DNA from 3 places in the Modestobacter marinus genome. Region 1 is predicted to be linked to each of the others. Evidence: predicted binding sites of a transcription regulator. Region 1 holds the regulator's gene; each other region holds the start of a gene.

Region 1 (6,780 bases):
CGGAGGGCGTCGCGTCCGAGGGCTTCGCGTCGGAGGGCTTCGCGGCGCTGCGGGCCGGTGCACCGCGGAGCTCGGCGATCTCCTTCTCGAAGTCGGCGACCGAGGAGAAGCTGCGGTAGACGCTGGCGAAACGCAGGTAGGCGACCTCGTCCAGGTCGCGCAACGGGCCGAGGATGGCCAGGCCGACCTCGTGGCTGGGGATCTCGGCGCAGCCGGTGGCCCGCACGGCGTCCTCCACCTGCTGGGCGAGCAGGGCCAGCTGGTGCTCGTCGACCGGCCGCCCCTGGCAGGCGCGCCGGACGCCGGCGACGACCTTGCCGCGGGTGAAGGGCTCGCTCACGCCGCTGCGCTTGACGACGGCGAGGACCGCCTCCTCCACGGTGGTGAAGCGGCGCCCACAGCCGGGGCAGGAGCGTCGACGGCGGGTGGTCGCCCCCTCGTCGGTCTCCCGGGAGTCGATGACCCGGCTGTCGGGGTTGTGGCAGAAGGGGCAGCGCATGTCGATCTCCTCCTCCCCGAGGTGTCGTGCGGGGCCTGCCCACGGCGTCGTAAGACCGTGACCGGGCTCCCCGCCGAAGGCCGTGCTGTGGACTGCGCCGGGGACATCCGGTGGATGCGCCGGGGAGAACGTGTGGAACGGCTGTGGATGGCTTACAGCCCTGTAACTACTAGATGTTGTGGTGGAACCGTACGACCACCCCTACAGGTGTGCAAGCCCTGACGAGCGTGTCGTCTTCCGCATCTGCCCCGAGGACCCCGCCCGCCCCATCCGCGGCCACCCACACCGGGCTCGCCGGCCCCGATCGGGCAGGTCAGGGCCGCGACGCGAGGGCACGCCCGACACTCTCGGCGCACCGCCCGACCGGAGGTACGCCCACCGGCGGACGGCTCACGGGAGCTCGAGCACCTGGCCGGGGACGAGGTCGACACCGGGGAGGTCGTTCACGTCGAGCAGGGCGTCCACCACCGCGCGCCGGTCCTCCTCGGGCGCGATCTCCCCCGCGATGGACCACAGCGTGTCCCCGTCCTGGACCACGATCGTCGTCGAGCCCGCCAGCTCGAGGCCACCCCCGGCCCCGCCGACCTCGACCGCGATCGTCGCCGCGGCGACGGAGAGCCCGAAGGCGATGGACAGGCCGGCGACGACCCGCCGCCCACGCCGGGTGAGACGCAGGGGCGGCTGCTCGTCGCGACCACGGGCGGCGACCCGACCGGACCGCACCGACAGCCCGGCACACCCACCGCCGCGCACACCGCGGCCGCCGGTCGGGGCGTCGAGGCCCGTACGCCCTCCACCCACCCGGCCGGGCCCCGGTCGGACGACCGCGGGGGCCGCCGGCCGAGGCGCCCGCCGCAGCGCGGCGCCGCGGCCCGGCGCCGCCGTCCTGGGCGGACGCGTCACCGTCCGCCCGGTCGGGAACGGGAGGACGACCGCCGCGACGGGAGACGCAGCGGTGAGCTCGGGCTGGGGACTGGCCATCGGAGTGCTCCAGGGGTCTCACGGTGCCGGACGGTCGAACAGGCGTTCGAATCGAACGCCTGCGCGATGTCTACCGCACACCTCCGACAGGAACACGCCGACACGGCGACTCCTTCGAACACGTGTTTGAACGAAGGGCCCGGAGGCGATACGGTTCCGAGGCGATCGAGGGCGGCGTCCGCGGTCCCGGCTCGCCGTGGTCACACGGCTGTCGGTGCGGCAGAGCGCCGGGAACTGCTGCCGAGGCAGCCGGACGAGGAGGACACATGGCGGTCGACGGCCCGAAGGCGCGCGGCGGCACGAGTCCCTCGCGGCGTGGCGCGTCCAGCACGACACCCGCCGACGACGCAGCGCCGACGGCGGCGGGCGCCGCGGTGCGCGAGTTCCCCGACCGGTCCGCCGACGGCGACGGTCTGACCCAGCGGCAGCGCCGGGTGCTCGAGGTCATCCGCGACTCCATCGAGCGCCGCGGCTACCCGCCCTCCGTCCGGGAGATCGGCGAGGCGGTCGGCCTCTCCTCGGCCTCGTCGGTGGCCCACCAGTTGTCGGTGCTGCAGCGCAAGGGGTGGTTGCGCCGTGACCCGAACCGGCCGCGTGCGCTCGACGTGCGACTGCCCGGTGACGCCACCGCGACGGGCACGAGCGAGCCCGCCGCCGAGGGGCCGGCCGGTCCGGGCGCGGCCGGTGCCGTCGACGACGCCACGACGCCTCGCCCCACGTACGTGCCCCTGGTCGGCCGGATCGCGGCCGGCGGTCCGGTGCTGGCCGAGCAGGCGGTCGAGGACGTCTTCCCGCTGCCCCGCGAGCTGGTCGGCGAGGGCACGCTGTTCATGCTGAAGGTGGCCGGTGACTCGATGGTCGACGCGGCGATCTGTGACGGTGACTGGGTCGTCGTCCGGCAGCAGCCGACCGCAGAGAACGGCGAGATCGTCGCCGCGATGATCGACGGCGAGGCGACGGTCAAGACGTACAAGCGGCGCGACGGGCACGTGTGGCTCCTGCCGCACAACGACGCCTACGAGCCCATCCCCGGCGACGACGCCACGGTCCTCGGCCGGGTCGTCACCGTGCTCCGCCGGGTCTGACCCGGGCGGGCGGCGCCGGGCCTCCGTTCAGGTCGGGCGCCGCCGACGCGTGCCGCCAGGTCCTCGGCCGGGTCGCCACCGCGCCCGCCCTCAGGCCGGGCGCCGCCGCAGCTTGCCGCCCAGCCACACGAGGACGGTGGCCACGGAGGCGGCGATGAGACCGGCGGTCAGCGGCTCCACCCCACCGGCGGTCGCCAGCGACCCGGCCGCGTCCTCGGTGGCCGCCGCCGGGTCCGCCGGGGCGGTGCCCGCCAGGTCACCGGTGGCGGGCACCTGGGTGACCACCGCGGGCAGCCCCTCGCCGGCGACCAGCAGGTCCCGGTCGTTGGCCGCGAAGGTGATGGCCTCCCCCTGGGGTGCCTCCGGCAGCGGCACCCGCACCGGCGACCCGGCCAGCGCTCCGGCGACGTCCGAGCCGCTCAGCGGCCAGACGTAGGCGTCGGTGTAGGTCCGCAGGGCGATGCGCGAGCCGTCCGTGGAGACCGCACCACCGGTGACCATCAACTGTCCGGCCCGGCCCACCGGACCGCCCGGCGTGCCGGTCAACGTGAAACCGAGCGTCGCCACCTGGCTCATCGGCACGGTGGCCCCGTCGGCGAGGGGCGCATCGGGGCGGTACACGGAGCTGGCGCCGAGCACCTCCTTGGTCACCAGGTACGGGGTGCCGTCGGGCGCGAGCAGGAGCGCCTCGGCGTCGTGCGCCCCGTCGGGGTAGGTCAGCCTGGTCAGCACCGTGGTCCCGTCCGGGCGGAGGCCGATCAGCGCCACCGTCTCCCGGCTCTGCGCGTTGTCGCCGATGTCGGCGACCCAGAGGGTGCCGTCGACGGCGAGGGCGAGGTCCTCCGGGTCGTAGGGGTCGACCTCCGCGGAGCGCACCTCGCCCACCGCGCAGGCTCCGTCGAGCAGCAGCACCTCGACGCGGTCGCCGCCGTCGTTCATCGCGAGCATCGTGTCCCCGGCGCCGGCCAGGCCGGAGAGCTCGGGGAGCCGCGGGTCGGTGACCTCGCACCGGGTGACCGGCTCGCCGTAGGGAGCGGCCCCGTCGTCGGCAGCCGCGGACCCGGCCGGCAGCAGCGCGAGCAGCAGGCCGGCGGGCGCACAGAGGGCGGCGCCCGCCGCCGTCCTGCGGCGGGTGGCGCCGCTACGCCTCGGATCGGCCGGCTCTGGCACCGACCCAGCGTGACAGCACGGCAGCGTCCAGTGCGTGAACCACGCCCAACAGCAGGAGCCCGACCGAGAGCCCGACCACCGCGTCGGTGACCCAGTGGAAGTCCAGCGCCACCATGGCCACTCCCGTCGCCACCGGCCCCAGCACGCTGAGCAGCCAGGCGGCCCGCTGCACGCCGGCGGGCAGACGGTACTCGACGGCCTGCCACCGGGCCACGCCCCACATCAGGACGGCGTTCGCCACGTGGCCCGAGGGGTAGCTGGCCCCGTCCTGGTGGAAGAACGACCCGGGGAAGGCCGGGGCCGTGCGGCCGGTGCCCCACTTGAAGGCGTAGACCACGGTGGTGAGCAGGGCCAACGCGACGACCACCCGGACCAGCGGCACGAGGGTCCGCTCCCGCACGGCCAGCCAGGTGACCAGGCCGGCCAGCACGACGAGGATCGTCACCCGCCCGCCCAGCTGGGTGACCACCCAGATCGGCCAGTAGGCCCACGAGTCCCGCAGCGCCCAGACGCTGGTCACCTCGGAGACCCGCAGGTCCATCCGCTCCAGCCACCCGCGGCCCAGCAGGTTGACGGTGACCCCGACGGTGACCAGGGCGGCGAGGAGCAGGACCCACCACGGCGGCCGGCCCACGCCCACCACCCGTGGGACCGGCCGGTCGGCGGCGGTCGCCATGCGGTCCACCGCTCCCCTGGTCACCGCGTCACGGTACCGGGGCCGTGACCTGGTCGTGATCCACCGGGCGGTCCGCCGACCCCGCTGCCGCGGCGTGACACGTGTGCGCCGGCGGCAGCGGGGTCGCGCGTCAGTGCTCGACGGCCGGGGCCGTGAAGCCCTCGAGCTGCGCGGCCAGGCCCGCGTCGACCCGCGCGGTCAACCGGGTCCCGGTGGCCTCGTGCGCCTCCTCGACGACCTCGCCGTCCCGGTGCACCCGGGCGACCAGGTCACCCCGGTCGTAGGGCACGAGCACCTCGACGTCGATGTGCGGGTGCGGCAGCCGCTGGGCGATCACGTCGCGCAGCGCCTCGATGCCCTCGCCCGTCCGGGCGGAGACCCACATCGCCCCGGGGAGCGCCTGGCGCAGGGCCAGCATGTCCTCCTCGGTCATGGCGTCGACCTTGTTCACGACGATGAGCTCCGGCACGGCCGCGGCGTCGATCTCGTTGAGCACCGTGTGCACCGCGTCGATCTGGCCGAGCGGGTCGGAGTCGGACCCGTCCACGACGTGCACGAGCAGGTCGGCGGCGGCCACCTCCTCCAGCGTGGACCGGAAGGCGTCGACCAGCTGGTGCGGCAGGTGGCGGACGAAGCCGACGGTGTCGGTCATCGTGTACTCGCGCCCCTCGGGCGTCTGCGCCCGGCGGACGGTCGGGTCCAGAGTGGCGAACAGCGCGTCCTGCACCAGCACGCCGGCGTCGGTGAGCTGGTTGAGCAGGCTGGACTTGCCGGCGTTGGTGTAGCCGGCGATCGCCACGCTCGGCGTCGCGTTGCGGTCGCGGGAGTTGCGCTGCGTCGTGCGGGCGGTCGCCATGCCGGCGATCTCCTTGCGCAGCTTGCTCACCCGGGAGCGGATCCGCCGCCGGTCGGTCTCGATCTTCGTCTCACCCGGACCACGGGTGCCGATGCCGCCACCGCCGGCGACCCGGCCACCGGCCTGCCGGCTCAGCGACTCACCCCAGCCGCGCAGCCGGGGCAGCATGTACTGCATCTGCGCCAGCTCGACCTGGGCCTTGCCCTCCCGGCTGGTGGCGTGCTGGGCGAAGATGTCCAGGATCAGGGCGGTCCGGTCGACGACCTTGACCTTGAGCACCTTCTCCAGCTGGTTGAGCTGGCCAGGAGCCAACTCGCCGTCGCAGATCACCGTGTCCGCGCCGGTGGCTGCGACGACCTCACGCAGCTCGGCGGCCTTGCCCGAGCCGACGTAGGTGGCCGGGTCCGGCTTGTCGCGGCGCTGGATCAGCGCGTCGAGGACCTGGGAACCGGCGGTCTCGGCGAGCGCCGCGAGCTCCGTCAGCGACCGCTGGGCGTCGGCCACCGTCCCCTCGGTCCAGACGCCGACCAGGACGACCCGCTCCAGGCGGAGCTGCCGGTACTCGACCTCGGTGACGTCGGTGAGCTCGGTGCCGAGGCCCGCGACCCGACGGAGTGCGCCGCGCTCCTCCTTGACGTAGGAGCCGGTGGTGTCGTCGTCGGCGTCCCACTGGCCGGCCGGCGCGGGCTTGGTGTCGGGCATGCTCGCGAGCGCCTTGTCGACGCGGGCTTCGGCCCCGTCGAGGATCGCGCGGTTCTGGGCTGTCGTCATCGTCTCCAGCGTGGCACGCCCCTGCACGTGGGGCGAACGACTTGTCACATCACCTGTTGTCATCGCGGGGTACAACACCTCAGACGTCCGGATGCATCCCCAGGTACAGCGACCAGCGCTCGGCGCCCGGGTGAGCCGGCCGGGTGGCGTACTCGTCCAGCAGCCCGTACAGCCGCTCCCGGAACTCGGCCAGGTCTGCTGCGCCCAGCCGCAGCCCGATCCGGGTGCTCTGCAGCTGGGCCTCGCCCACGAGGCCCACCTCCTCCAGGAACGCGGCCAGCAGTGGGTCCCGGGCGGCTCCCGGCGCACTGGCGCCGTCCATCAGCCAGCTCTTCCCGGTCGCCCGGTAGGGCACCTCCCGGGCACCCCGGGCGCCCCGCCGCTCCCCCTCGGCGGCGAGGAAGCCGTTGTCGACCAGGGTGCGCACGTGGTGCAGCACGGTGGCCGGGTTGCGGCCCAGCCGAGCGGCGATCTCCTTGTTGGTCAGCGGCTCGTCCAGGCACAGCCGCAGGATCCGCAACCGGACGGCGGAGGCCAGGGCGCGCGCCTCGGCGTCGGTGGCCGGACGGCGCTCGCCGACGAACCGTCGCGCTCCCGCACCGGCCTCCGTCTCACCCATGCCGGCAGCGTAGGACGTCGCCGCGAGACAGTGATTGACAATCCCCAACCAGTAGCGGGACGCTGCGCCGGTGACCCGGGACCGGAGCCTGCTGCGGCACCACGACTTCCGCCAGCTGTGGGC
Region 2 (6,780 bases), on a different contig from region 1:
TACGTGGAGAACCTCTCCGTGGCTGAGCTGCGCGCGTTCCACCGGCCACGGCTGGCCGTGCTCGCCGAGGCCGGGGCCGACGTGCTGGCCTGCGAGACGCTGCCCGCGGCCGCGGAGGTGGAGGCGTTGCTCGCCGAGCTGGCCGAGCTCGGCGTGCCCGCCTGGCTGTCCCTGACCTCGACGACCGACCGGGACGGCGTCGTGCGCACCCGCCGCGGCGAGCGGCTGGCCGAGGTCTGCGCGATGGCGCGGGACGTCGACGCGGTGATCGCGGTCGGGGTGAACTGCACCGATCCCGCGGGCGTGCCCGCCGCGGTGGCCGCCGCCGGGGCCAGCGGCAAGCCCGGAGTGGCCTACTCGAACAGCGGCGAGACGTGGGACGCGGCCGGCCGCCGGTGGACCGGGCGGCCCGGCGTCGGCGACGTGTCGGGGTGGCTGACCGCCGGCGCGCGGCTGGTCGGTGGCTGCTGCCGGGTCCGACCGGACGACGTCCGCACCCTCGCCGACGCCGTCCGGTAGCGGTCCGACTAGAGGATCGGCCGGCCCCCGGTCACGGCGATCCGGGCCCCGGAGACGTAGCTGGACTCGTCGCTGGCAAGCAGCACGTAGACCGGCGCCAGCTCGGCCGGCTGCGCGGCACGACCCAGGGGCGTGTCACCCCCGAACGCGGCGACCTTCTCCGGCGGCATCGTCGAGGGGATCAGCGGCGTCCACACCGGGCCGGGCGCCACGCTGTTGGCGCGGATCCCCTTCTCCCCCAGCAGCTGCGCCATGCTGGCGGTGAAGTTGGCGATGCCGGCCTTGGTCATCGCGTACGGCGCCAGGGTGGGGCTCGGGTTGTCCGAGTTCACCGACGAGGAGTTGATGATCGACGCGCCCGGCTGCATGTGCGGCACGGCGTCGCGGATCAGGGTGAACATCGCGGTCAGGTTCAGCGCGACGGTGTGGTCCCACTCGTCGTCGGTGATCTCGTCCAGCGACTCGTGGCTCATCTGGAAGGCCGCGTTGTTGACCAGCACGTCGATCCCGCCCAGTTCCTCGACGGCCTTGGGCACGATCGTCTTGGCGTGCGCCCGGTCGGCGAGGTCCCCCGCCACCAGGACGCACGTCCGTCCGGCGTCCTCGACGTACCGGGCGGTCTCCTGGGCGTCCTCGTGCTCGTCGAGGTAGGCGATCAGGACGTCGGCGCCCTCGCGCGCGAAGGCGATGGCGACAGCGCGACCGATGCCGCTGTCGCCACCGGTGATGACGGCGCGCTTCCCGGTGAGCTTCCCGGAGCCCCGGTAGCTCTCCTCGCCGTGGTCGGGCTTCGGGTCCATCTGGCCGAGCGTGCCGGGCGGGGTCTGCTGCTGCTCGGGCTGGGACTCGGGGCGGGGCGATGACACGGTGGTTCCTCCTGCAGGGTCGTCGACGGCGACACCCCAGCGCTCTGCTCGCGCAGCCCGTGTGAGGACTCACCACCGGCCCGGTGTCGCGACGTGCTCGCGCCTACCCCTGCGGCGCAGCGGCGAACCGGACCCCCGCGGACGTCAGGCGGCCCGGCTGGTCAGCCCGGTCCCCGAACTGGGGAACGCGACGACGGCGCTACCGGCGTGGTCCCACCGCATCTCCAGGTGGCGACGCCCCGCGCCGTCCACGACGGTCACCCAACGACACTCCGGGCAACGACTCTCACGCATGTCCGCTCCACCTTCCGTTCACCTGTTGTTCACCCAGTGACCAGGATCGTCCGGTTCCAGTCCGAGCTGGAGCTTTCGTGACCGGACCGTGACCTGGATCGCACGGAGGCGTCGGCCGACGGCGTCCGTGCGGGAACGTCCGGGGCGTCGGGCACGCTGTTCCCCACGATGACGCTCTCTCCTGCCGGCACCGACTCGACCCCGGCCGACTCCCCCGCCGCCGCACTGCCCTCGCCGGACGCGCCGGCGCTGATCGCCGACCCCGGCGACCTCTCGGAGCTGTTCGCCCTGGGCGACGACCCGGACGCCGTCTTCGCCCGGTTCGCCCAGTGGGCCGAGGCCTCCGGCACCACGCTGTACCCGGCGCAGGAGGAGGCGCTGATCGAGCTGGTCAGCGGCGCCAACGTCGTCCTGGCCACCCCGACCGGGTCGGGCAAGTCACTGGTGGCCACCGGCGCCCAGTACGCCGCGCTCGCCTCCGACCGGGTCAGCTTCTACACCGCGCCGATCAAGGCGCTGGTGAGCGAGAAGTTCTTCGCCCTGTGCGGCGTCTTCGGCGCGGAGAACGTCGGGATGCTGACCGGTGACGCGAGCGTCAACGCCGACGCCCCGATCATCGCCTGCACCGCCGAGGTGCTGGCCAACATCGCGCTGCGCGAGGGGCCGGACGCCGACATCGGCCTGGTCGTGATGGACGAGTTCCACTTCTACGGCGACCCCGACCGCGGCTGGGCCTGGCAGGTGCCGATCATCGAGCTGCCCAAGGCGCAGTTCCTGCTGATGAGCGCCACCCTCGGCGACGTCACCGCCCTGCGCGAGGACCTCACCCGCCGCACCGGCCGGCCCACCGCGCTGGTCGCGCACGCCGAGCGCCCGGTGCCGCTGCACCACTACTACGCGACGACGCCGATGCACGAGACGATCCAGGAGCTGCTCGACACCCGGCAGGCACCGGTCTACGTCGTCCACTTCACCCAGGCCTCCGCGCTGGAGCGGGCCCAGGCGCTGATGAGCGTCAACGTGTCCACGAAGGAGGAGAAGCAGGCGATCGCCGACATGATCGGCGGGTTCCGGTTCTCCTCCGCCTTCGGGACGACGCTGTCCCGGCTGGTGCGGCACGGCATCGGCGTCCACCACGCCGGCATGCTGCCCAAGTACCGGCGGCTGGTGGAGCAGCTGGCCCAGGCCGGGCTGCTCAAGGTCATCTGCGGCACGGACACCCTGGGCGTGGGGATCAACGTGCCGATCCGCACCGTGGTGTTCTCCGCGCTCAGCAAGTACGACGGCACCCGGATGCGACTGCTCAACGCCCGTGAGTTCCACCAGATCGCCGGGCGGGCGGGGCGGGCCGGCTACGACACCGCCGGCACCGTCGTCGTCCAGGCGCCGGAGCACGAGGTGGAGAACCTCAAGCAGTTCGCCAAGGTCGCCGACGACCCGAAGAAGCGCCGCAAGCTGGTGCGCCGCAAGGTGCCCGAGGGCATGGTGCCGTGGAGCGAGTCGACCCAGCAACGGCTGATCAACGCCGACCCCGAGCCGCTGACCAGCCACTTCCGGGTCTCGACCGGGATGGTGCTCAACGTGCTGGCCCGGCCGGGTGACCCGGTGGCGGCGATGCGGCACCTGCTCACCGACAACCACGAGCCGCGCTCCCGGCAGCTGCGGCACGTCCGCGAGGTCATCGGGATCGCCCGCTCGCTGGTCACCGCCGGCGTGATCGAGCGACTCGAGGTGCCCGAGCCGGACGGCCGGCGCTACCGGCTGACCCTGGACCTGCCACCGGACTTCCAGCTCAACCAGCCGCTGTCCACGTTCGCGCTCGCCGCGATCGACCTGCTCTCCCCCGGCCCGGACGCCGAGGGCAACGACACCTACGCCCTGGACGTCGTCTCGGTCATCGAGGCGACGCTGGATGACCCCCGCCAGATCATCTCCGCGCAGCTGAACAAGGCCAAGGGAGAGGCCGTGGCGCAGATGAAGGCCGAGGGCATCGAGTACGAGGAGCGGATGGAGCTGCTGGAGGAGATCACCTACCCCAAGCCGCTCGAGGAGCTGCTCGACCACGCCTTCGAGGTCTACTCCGCCGGCAACCCCTGGGCCGCGGACGCGCAGCTCTCCCCCAAGTCCGTCGTCCGGGACATGTGGGAGCAGGCGATGACCTTCCGCGAGCTGGTCAACCACTACGGCCTGACCCGCTCCGAGGGCGCGGTGCTCCGCTACCTCTCCGACGCCTTCAAGGCGCTGCGGTCCGGGGTGCCCGCCGACGCCCGCACCGAGGAGGTCACCGACCTCGTCGAGTGGCTCGGTGAGCTGGTGCGCCAGGTCGACTCGTCGCTGCTGGACGAGTGGGAGCAGCTGACCAGCGCCGACCAGCCGCTGGACGCGCCGGTGAGCGTGCCGGCCCGCCCGCGCCCGCTGACCGGCAACGAGCGGGCGTTCACCGCGATGATCCGCAACGCGCTCTTCCGCCGGGTCGACCTCATCGCCCGCCGCCGCTGGTACGACCTGGGCGAGCTCGACTCCACCGCCGGCTGGGACGCCGACCGGTGGGGCGAGGTCGTGCAGGCCTACTTCGCCGAGCACGCCGAGGTGGGCACCGGCGCCGACGCCCGCGGCCCCGCCCTGCTGATCGTGGACAAGACCGAGCCGCGGCTGTGGCGGGTGCGGCAGATCCTCGACGACCCGGCCGGCGACCACGACTGGGGCTTCGACGCCGAGGTCGACCTCGACGCCTCCGACGAGGAGGGCGTGCTGGTGATGCGCCTGGTGGACGCCGGCCGCCGGGACTGACGCAGGACGCCTCCCGGCCGTCGCCGCTCTCGCGTCGTGCGCCGGGGGCGAACAGAGCCTCGCGAGGGCGAGCGAAGCCGGCCGAGCAGAGCCGGCAAGGCGGAGCCGGCGAAGCCCGGCCGAACCGGGTCTGCCGAGCAGAGCCGGGCCCGGCCGAGCCGGTAGAGCCGGGGCCGGGCTGGGCTGGCAAAGCCGGGCTGAGCCAAGCCAAGCCGGCAAAGCCCGGCCGAGCCGGGCCTGGCCGAGCCGGGCCAAGCTGGGCCGAGCCTGCGAACCCAGGCGGGCTGAGCCGGGCCGGGCCAAGCCAAGCCGGGCCGAGCCGAGCCGAGCCGAGCCGAGCCGAGCCGAGCCGAGCCGAGCCGAGCCGAGCCTGCGAACCCAGGCGGGCTGAGCCGGGCCGAGCTGAGCCGGCCGAGCCCGGGTGGGCAGCGCCCGCTGAACCGGAGTGAGTCACGACCTCGCGACGAGAGGCGAGCCGACTCCGCTAAAACTGTCAGACCTCGAACGTATGTTCGATGCGTGACGACGACGGCGATCCCCTCAGGCCCGTGGCGGGGTCTGATCGACATCGTCTTCACCGGTGACTGGCACCGCCACAACGGTGCAGTGCCCGCCGACGAGCGGCTGGCCACCCGGTTGCGGGGCGTGCAGCGGCGGCGGGCGATGGCCGCCGCCGAGGAGGCCGAGCTGATCCTGGAGCTGGCCGGCCACCGGCCCGCCGCCCTGGACCCCGACGGCCCCGGAGCCCGACGGCCCGGGTGGGCCAATGAACCCGGTGGTGAGGAGATCAGTGAGTTCTTCCTCGCCGAACTCGCCACCGTCCTCAACCTCGGTCGGGGGACGGCGGCGGTCCGGCTGCGACGGGCGCTGACCTGGTCGAGGAAGCTACCGGCCACCTTCGCCGCCCTGGCCACCGGGGAACTGGACGAACGCCGCGCCCAGGTACTGGCCGATGTCCTGGAGCACACCCACGCCCAGCTCGCCGGCCAGGTGGAGGCCGCATTGTTGGACCAGGCGCGGGACCTGTCGGTCGCGCGGCTGGAGAAACGCGCCACCGAAGAACTGCTCCGCCTGGACGCCGCCGCCAGTGAGGAACGCCAGGCCGAAGCCGCGAAGTCCGCCGACGTACGCCTCTACCCCTCAGGGATCGACGGCCGGTCCACGTTGGCCGCGGACCTGCCCACCGACGAGGCCGCCGAATGCCACGACCTGCTCGACCAACTCGCCCGGATGCTCAAAGCCGACGGCGACCCCCGCCCGATCGGGGCGCTGCGGGCGCACGTGCTCTCGGCGCTGATCCGCCGCCCCGCCGACACCGGCCTGCCCGCGGTGGCCGCCCACCTCACCATCACCGCCGACCTGCACGCCCTCACCGGGACCAGCAGCACACCGGGTGAGGTCAACGGCCTGCCGATCACCGCCGCCCACCTGCGCGAACTCCTCGCCCGGGTCGGCGCCCTCGGCCTCACCACCCCCGAGGGCGGCACCCTGACCTACGCCCTCACCGGCCCGAACGGGCAGCTGCTGGCCACGCTCACCCCCACCGAACTCGCCCGCCTGGCCCGCCGCAGCTGCCCGACCCACACAGACCCATCCAGCTGCGAGTGCGCAGTGCTCGGACCGCCGCCACCGACCGACGCCTACACCCCGACCGACCGCCAACGCGCCTTCGTCCTCACCCGCGACCAACGCTGCCGGTTCCCCAACTGCGGCCAACGCGTCGGCTGGACCGACCTCGACCACGTCACCGCCCACGCCTGCGGCGGAGCCACCGACTGCACCAACCTCAGCCATACCCAGGACCACCCCTGACGGTCTGCCCGTGCCCTGGGGCGGCGGAGAGCGGCCGACTCGTCCGCTAGGTGACACCAGCACCGACCACCTTGGAGATCACCGAGGTTCGCGCGGCGCCAAGCTCACCTTGGGTGGGCTCAGCCGCTACCCACGACTAGCTTTCCAAGAGACCTCGGCCGCAGCGAGTAGCTGAGCCATGCCACCCGCGACCTGCCCGTCCACCCATCCGGCTACTTTCAGGCGCAGGGTGGCCGACACCGCAGGGACAATCTCCCTAAGAGCGACCTCCAGCACCTCGTCGTTCACATCGGAAGCGATAGCGAAGTCAGAAGATGCCTCAGGCGTATTCCTAACAAAGACAGCCAGACCGAGAAAGAGTTGGGCTCTCGCTGGCGGAGCACTGGACAAGACCAAGTGCGTATTCGCCTGACGCGCAGCCTGCCTATAAGAGGTTGGATTCTTCGGCATTGACGAGAGCCGTTGAACGCGGACGGTGATCATTTCGGAACGCGGAAGG
Region 3 (6,780 bases), 2.7 Mb from region 1:
CGCCGTGACCGACGTCAGCACCACCGCCCCGACCGTCGCGGTGATGGTGGGCCTCGGCGTCGGCATCGACTACGCGCTGCTGCTCGTCTCCCGCCACCTCGAGCACCTGCGTGCCGGAGTCCCGGTCGTCGAGGCCGCGGGCCGGGCGACCGCCACCGCGGGCCGGTCGGTGCTCTTCGCGGCGGCGATCGTCCTGGTGTCGCTGATGGGGCTCCCGCTGGCCGGCGTGCCCATCTACTCCTCCTACGGCTTCGCGACGGGCATCTCGGTGGTCGCGGTCGCCGCGGCCGCCCTGACGCTGGTCCCCGCGTTCTGCGGGCTGCTCGGCCGCCGGCTGCTGCCCCGCCGGGAGCGGCGGGGCCTGCCGCCCCGGCGGCCGCGACCGGCACGGGCATCGTTGTCGGCACGGTGGGCCGCCGCTGTCGCCCGCCATCCGGTGCCGTGGGCGCTGGCCGCCTTCGCCCTCATCGGGGCGCTCGCTGCGCCCGCCTTCGACATGCGGACCTTCCCGCGGGACGTGTCCAACAACGCCGCCGACAGCACCACGCGGCAGGCCTACGACCTGATCGCGGCGGAGTTCGGTGCCGGGGCGAACGGGCCGTTCACCGTGGTGGTCGACCGGGCGGCCGTCGGTGACGACGGCGTCGCGGCGGCCGCGGCCCGGCTGGGCGGGATCGACGACGTCGTCGCGGTCAGCCCGCCGGTGGTCTCACCCGACGGTGCGGTCGCCGTGCTGGAGGTCCAACCGGCGTTCGGGCCGGCCGACGAGCGCACCCCGGACCTCCTCGCCCAGCTGCGCGCCGACCTGGACGGCGCGGAGGTCACGGGCAGCACCGCGATGTTCTCCGACATCTCCGTGCTGCTGTCGGACCGGCTGTGGCTGGTCGTCGGCTTCGTCGTCGCGGTCTCGATGCTGCTGCTGGCCGCGATGTTCCGCTCGGCGGTGGTGCCGGTGAAGGCGGCGGTGCTCAACCTGCTGTCCATCGGTGCGGCCTACGGCGTCGTCACCGCGGTGTTCCAGTGGGGCTGGGGCAGCGACCTGGTGGGCCTGGACGGCGCGATGCCGGTGTCGAGCTGGCTGCCGATCCTGATGTTCGCGATCCTGTTCGGCCTCTCGATGGACTACGAGGTGTTCCTGCTCTCCCGGATCCGGGAGCACTGGCTGCGCAGCGGGGACGCCCGGGACAGCGTCGTGCGGGGCGTCGCCGGCACGGGGCGGGTCATCTCCACCGCCGCGGCCGTCATGGTCGTCGTCTTCCTCGGGTTCGCCACCGAGACCGACCTCGTCGTCCGGCAGCTGGGGCTGGGCATGGCGGTCGCGGTGCTGCTGGACGCCACCGTCGTCCGGATGGTGCTGGTGCCGGCCACGATGACCCTGCTGGGCCGTAGGAGCTGGTGGCTGCCGGGGTGGCTGGACCGGTTGCTGCCCACGATCGAGCCGGAGGCGCCCGACGAGGACGCCGTCCCTGCCGGGGAACTCACCGCCGGCCGGCGGGACGAGGCCCGGGCCGGCGTGCCGGTCTGACCGCGGGGGAGGGCCCGTCAGCTGCGAGCTGCCGGGCCCTCCGTCGTGCCCCCGCTACGCGGCGGCGTCCCGGACCAGGGAGAAGGCGACGTCGCGGTGGGCGTCGCGCTCGGCGCGCCGGGCGTCACCGCGCCTCGGGCCGGCGGCGGGTGGCGGGTGGCGGCGACCCGATCGTCGCGACCGAGCAGGCGCACGGTGAGCATGCGGACCGAGCCGGTGACGGGCCAGCGGCGCTCCCTTGTGTCGAGGTCCCGCTGGACGCCAGGATCAGGAGTCGGCTCCAACGTCGAGGCCCGGGGGCGGGTGACATGCGGACGGCAGCAGCAGAGGCCACGTCCATGCAGTGCGAGCCCCTCCCGGACCGCTGACCGGCACCGACGTGGACAACCAGGTCGGCGCGGTGTCGGTCCACGCCGTCGCGCACGGGAGCGGTCTGCCGCTCGTCGCGCTGCACGGCGCCGGCGTGGACCACCGGGAGATCGAGGCGGCGGTCGAGGCCGTCGTCCCGGACGTCGGGCTGCGTCGGGTCTACCCGGACCTGCCCGGGATGGGCCGGACGACGACCGAGGGGCTGAACGGCAACGACGACGTCGTCACGGTGCTCGCCGGCTTCGTCGAGCAGCTGGGGGAGGGGCCGGTGCTGCTGCTCGGGCACTCCTACGGCGCCTACCTGGCGCGCGGTCTGGCGGCCCGCCGTCCGGAGCTCGTGCTCGGCCTCGCGCTGGTGTGCCCGCTGGGCGGGGGGACCGGGCAGGTGCCCGAGCACCAGGTGGTCCGCCAGGACGATGACGCGTACGACGAGCTGGCGCCGGAGCAGCGGGCGGGCTTCGACGAGTACCTCGTGGTGCGGACGCGCGCGACAGCCCGCCGTTACCGCGACTCGGTCGTCCCCGGCACGACGGTCGAGGACGAAGCAGCGCTGGAACGGGTCTTCAGCGGGTGGGCGATCGACCTGGGCGCGGGCTACGGCGGTCCCACCCTCGTCGTCGCCGGGCGCCGCGACTCCACCGTCGGGTACGCCGACGCGGTCGGCCTCCTCGCGCACCACCCGAACGCCACCCTGGCGGTCGTGGACGGCGCCGGCCACGCGCTGGTGCACGAGCGGCCCGAGGTGTTCGGTGCGCTGCTCGGCGAGTGGATCGACCGCGCCTGGCCTCACCGCAGCCGCAGGGGCTGAACCCGGCCGCCTGGACGGGAGGTGCGCTCCGTCGGACGGCGCCACCCGGAGGACCGCCTGACGGGAGGTGCGCTCGGCCGCGTGGCGCGACTGGAGGGCCGCCTGGAGGGGAGGTGTGCTCGGCCGCGCGGCGTCCGGGGGCGGCTGGGCGGGAGGTGCGCTCGGCCCCGTGGCGCGCCCGGAGGTCGCTTGGACGGGAGGTGCGCTGGCGGTGTTGCGCGCCCGGAGGTCGGTTGGACGGGAGGTGCGCTGGTCGTGTTGCGCGCCCGGCAGGTGATCCTCGGGCACTGCCCGAGGGCGGTCTGTCAAGACCGCCAGACGATCTGTGGACAGGCTCCTGAGCTGCGGTTTCGTGTTGTCCTGGCCATCCCGGGCCGGTATTCTTCGTACACACGTTCGAAGCGGTGAGGAGGTGTTCGGTGACTGGCTCGATGACGCTGGACGCCCCCGCGCCGAACGTGGTGGTCGAGCTCCCCGGTGACCTGTTCGGGTGCGATCTGCTGTCGACACTCGACGGGTTGGCGAGCGAGGACCTGCACGCGTCGACCGATCGGGCGGTGCTGGACCGGACGGCGTTGCTGGTGGCGGCGCGGAACCGGCTCGACGCTGAGCTGGCGCGGACGGTGCGGCACGCGGGAACGACCCAGGCGGCCGAGCACGACGGGCTGAAGAGCATGCGGTCGTGGCTGATCGGGCACGTGCGGCTCTCGGTGAACGAGGCGTCGCGGGTGCTGCGGGCCGGCCGGGTGCTGGAACACCTCCCGGTGCTCGCGGCCGGGTTCGCGGCCGGAGAGGTGACGGCGGCGCAGGTCGAGGTGGTGGCGGCTGCGGTCGGTCCCGGCGAGGTGGCGCAGGCGGAGGAGCAGGGCATCGACCTGGCCGGGTTCGACCAGGCATGGGCAGACGTGGCGCGGGAGTGCTCGCACGCCTCACTCGGGGTGGCGGTGCAGGCCTTCCTCGGCGCCCTCGACCCTGACGGCTGCGAGCCCGACCCGACCGAGGGGCGCCGGCTGTCGATCTCCAGGAACGCCGACGGCAGCATCACCGGCCGGTTCGACCTGGACGCCGGCGGTGGGGAGAAGGTGCAGGCGGCGATCGAGTCGATCGTGCAGGCCGACCGCCCGAAGGGCGACACCCGCACCCGGTCCCAGCAGAACGCAGACGCGCTCGTGCAGCTGTGCGACAACCAGCTCGCCTCGGGCAACCTCCCGACCCTGCGCACGGTGAAGCCGCACGTGGTGGTGGGCATCGACCTGGCGGACCTGGTCGACCCGGCCACCGGCGCCGGTGCGGGGGAGCTGGGGTTCGGGGCGACGATCTCCGCCGCCCGGGCCCGGTGGCTGGCCTGCGACGCGGATGTCTCCCGGATCGTCATGGGTCCTGACGGGGAGCCGCTGGAGCTGGGCCGTCGGCACCGGGTGGTGACGCCCGGCCTGCGCCGGGCCGTCGAGCGCCGCGACCGCAGTTGCGTCTTCGCCGGTTGCGGGGCGCCCACCTGGTGGTGCGACGTGCACCACCTGATCCACTGGGTGCACGGTGGCGAGACCAACCTGGAGAACTCCGCGCTCCTGTGCGAACGGCACCACACGAAGGTCCACCACGGCTTCCGGGTGGAACGAGATCCCGGCGGCCGATGGCGCACCTGGCGGCCCGACGGCACCGAGATCCTCATCGGACCACTGCTGCACCGATCGTGACGCTGGCCGGGGCGGCCGGAGGCCTCGGCCTGACCGAGCTCAGCCACCTGCGGCCGTTAGCGTGTCTCCTCGCAGCCCTGCCATCACCGCCCGGATCGGGACCGGCTGCGTCTCCCGGTCACGGGTCGTGGAGCTGACCGGCTCAGGCGGCCGACCGGGCGGGCCGGGGTGGCATCCGCGGGTTCCGCCGCAGGTCGGGGACAGGTGGACGTCGCCGTGACCGGCGTCAGACGCAGCGCGAGCCGTGCGCCTCATCCGCCCGGGGCGGGTGTGCCGCCGCGGATGCGGTGGAGCCGGACCTCGTGCGCCGTGAGCACCAGCAGGGTCAGCGCGGTGATGGGGAGCGCGAACCCGAACAGTGCCGCACTGAAGGGCTCGAGTGCGTCGTGGTCGGCGGCGGCCAAGAGGAGGTAGGTGACGTACACCGCGTAGTAGCCCACGAAGACCGCCGCCTCCCAGCGGGCGATGGTGAACCCGGTGAACACCACCGGCAGCAGCGCGATCGCCACCGCGACCATGACGGGCAGGTCGAACCGCAGCGCCGCCGCGTCCACCGGTACGCCGTCCGGGGCGATCCCGGCGGTCAGGCCGAGCACCGCGGTGATGTTGAAGATGTTGCTGCCCACGACGTTCCCGATGGCCATCTCGCGCTCCCCGCGCACGGCGGCGATGACCGAGGTCGCCAGCTCCGGCAAGGACGTGCCGATGGCGACGACGGTCAAGCCGATCACCAGGTCGCTGACGCCGAGCGCGCCCGCCAGGTCGGTGGCGGCAGTGACCAGCAGCCGGGCTCCGGCCACCAGCAACGCCACCCCCACGACCAGGCGGACCAGGTCGACCAGTGGCCTGGTGGGGGCCGTGGTCGCAGGCGTGTCGCTCTGCTCGTCCGTCCCCGCACGGCGTCCGAGGATGACGGTCCAGGCGACGTAGGGCACGAGCAGCGCCACGAGCACCGCCCCCTCCAGCCGACCGACCGCGCCGTCGAGGGCCAGGAGCAACACCAGTACCGACAGCGCCACCATGACCGGGACGTCCAGGCGCACCAGCTGGCTGCGGACGGTGACCGGCAGGACCACAGCCGCCAGACCGAGTACCAGTAGCACGTTGGTGATGTTGCTGCCGACTACGTTGCCGACGGCGAGGCCCGGCGTGCCGGACAGCGTCGCGTCGAGGGAGACCGCGAGCTCGGGCGCCGAGGTGGCGAAGGCGACCACCGTCAGGCCGACGACCAGCGGTGACAGCCCGGTCGCCCGTCCCAGGCCGCTGCCGCCGCGCACGAGCAGCTCGCCCCCGAGGACCAGCGCCGCGAACCCGGCCAGCAGCGCCAGTGTCGTGAGGAGCCCCACGCGCGGAGTCTAGGGCCCCGACCGGGTGTGCGGGAGGCTCGGCGGACTGGTGGCCGGGCGTCCGCTCGATCGACAATGTACGCAATTTGGTTCTAGAATTGCAGTGCACCCCTATTGTCCCGTGCTGACGGGGAGGTCGACGTGTCGCTGCTCGACTGTCGCGCCGGGAGCCGGGGTGCGCGCGGGAGTCCGCCGTGATCCTGGTGCTCGCCCTGGCGGCCATGGCGCTCCTGGCCGCCGCGGCACCGCTGCTGGTGCGGGCGGGCTGGGGACGCAACGCCGGCTACGCCCTGGCCGCGGGCTTCGCCGGCGTGGCGGCTCTGCTGGGATCGGCCGTGCCGCACGTGCTGGCCGGTGGGACGGTGGACGTGTCCGCCCGCTGGCTGCCCTCCCTGGACGTCGACTTCGCCCTCCGGCTCGACGGGCTCGCGTTGCTGTTCAGCATGATCGTGCTCGGCGTCGGCGCGCTGATCATGGCCTACTGCCCCCGCTACCTGGGGCCCACCGGGCGGCACGGTGCGGTGTACGGGCTGCTGACCCTCTTCGCCGCGGCGATGCTCGGCCTGGTCCTGGCCGCCGATGTGGTGCTGCTGTTCGTCTTCTGGGAGCTGACCACCTTCTGCTCCTTCCTGCTGGTCGGGCTGACCGGTGGCCGGGCCACCCGGCCGGCCCGGCGGGCGCTGCTCGTCACCGCCGCCGGGGGGCTGGCCCTGCTCGTGGCCGTCGTCCTGCTGACCGGGGTCACCGGCACCACGGACCTGGCGGCGATCCTCGCCGACCCCGACCGGGTGCTCGACTCGCCGCTGGCCGGACCGATCGCCCTGCTGGTCGCCTTCGCCGCCTTCACCAAGTCCGCGCAGGTGCCCCTGCACTTCTGGCTGCCCGGCGCGATGGTCGCGATGACGCCGGTCAGCGCCTACCTGCACGCCGCGACGATGGTCAAGGCCGGCATCTACCTGCTGATGCGGACCTCGCCGCTGTTCTCCGACCTGCCGCTGTGGTCGGCCCTGCTGCTGTCGGTCGGGCTCACCTCGG

What was found. Region 1 encodes LexA, which represses DNA repair genes until DNA is damaged. Its sites were predicted from a motif close to TCGAACANNTGTTCGA; they were not measured.
Region 2: the regulator LexA is predicted to act here: its motif matches at 4,970-4,985, upstream of FB380_RS19345 (HNH endonuclease signature motif containing protein).
Region 3: the regulator LexA is predicted to act here: its motif matches at 3,087-3,102, upstream of FB380_RS00155 (HNH endonuclease signature motif containing protein).

The regions. Positions count from the first base shown of each region.
Region 1 covers NZ_JAAMPA010000001.1:2,740,332-2,747,111, reverse strand. Annotated here, with positions in the region: gene nrdR (transcriptional regulator NrdR) at 1-499, opposite strand, end outside; gene FB380_RS25995 (LysM peptidoglycan-binding domain-containing protein) at 890-1,222, opposite strand; gene lexA (transcriptional repressor LexA) at 1,747-2,565, shown strand; gene FB380_RS13005 (hypothetical protein) at 2,656-3,735, opposite strand; gene FB380_RS13000 (phosphatase PAP2 family protein) at 3,707-4,435, opposite strand; gene hflX (GTPase HflX) at 4,542-6,038, opposite strand; gene FB380_RS12990 (ArsR/SmtB family transcription factor) at 6,118-6,657, opposite strand; gene FB380_RS12985 (MFS transporter) at 6,728-6,780, shown strand, end outside.
Region 2 covers NZ_JAAMPA010000002.1:711,540-718,319, forward strand. Annotated here, with positions in the region: gene mmuM (homocysteine S-methyltransferase) at 1-519, shown strand, start outside; gene FB380_RS19335 (SDR family oxidoreductase) at 528-1,385, opposite strand; gene FB380_RS19340 (DEAD/DEAH box helicase) at 1,848-4,469, shown strand; gene FB380_RS19345 (HNH endonuclease signature motif containing protein) at 4,989-6,281, shown strand; gene FB380_RS19350 (Fic family protein) at 6,408-6,780, opposite strand, start outside.
Region 3 covers NZ_JAAMPA010000001.1:29,813-36,592, reverse strand. Annotated here, with positions in the region: gene FB380_RS00165 (MMPL family transporter) at 1-1,525, shown strand, start outside; gene FB380_RS00160 (alpha/beta fold hydrolase) at 1,869-2,702, shown strand; gene FB380_RS00155 (HNH endonuclease signature motif containing protein) at 3,122-4,399, shown strand; gene FB380_RS00150 (calcium/sodium antiporter) at 4,651-5,745, opposite strand; gene mbhE (hydrogen gas-evolving membrane-bound hydrogenase subunit E) at 5,940-6,780, shown strand, end outside.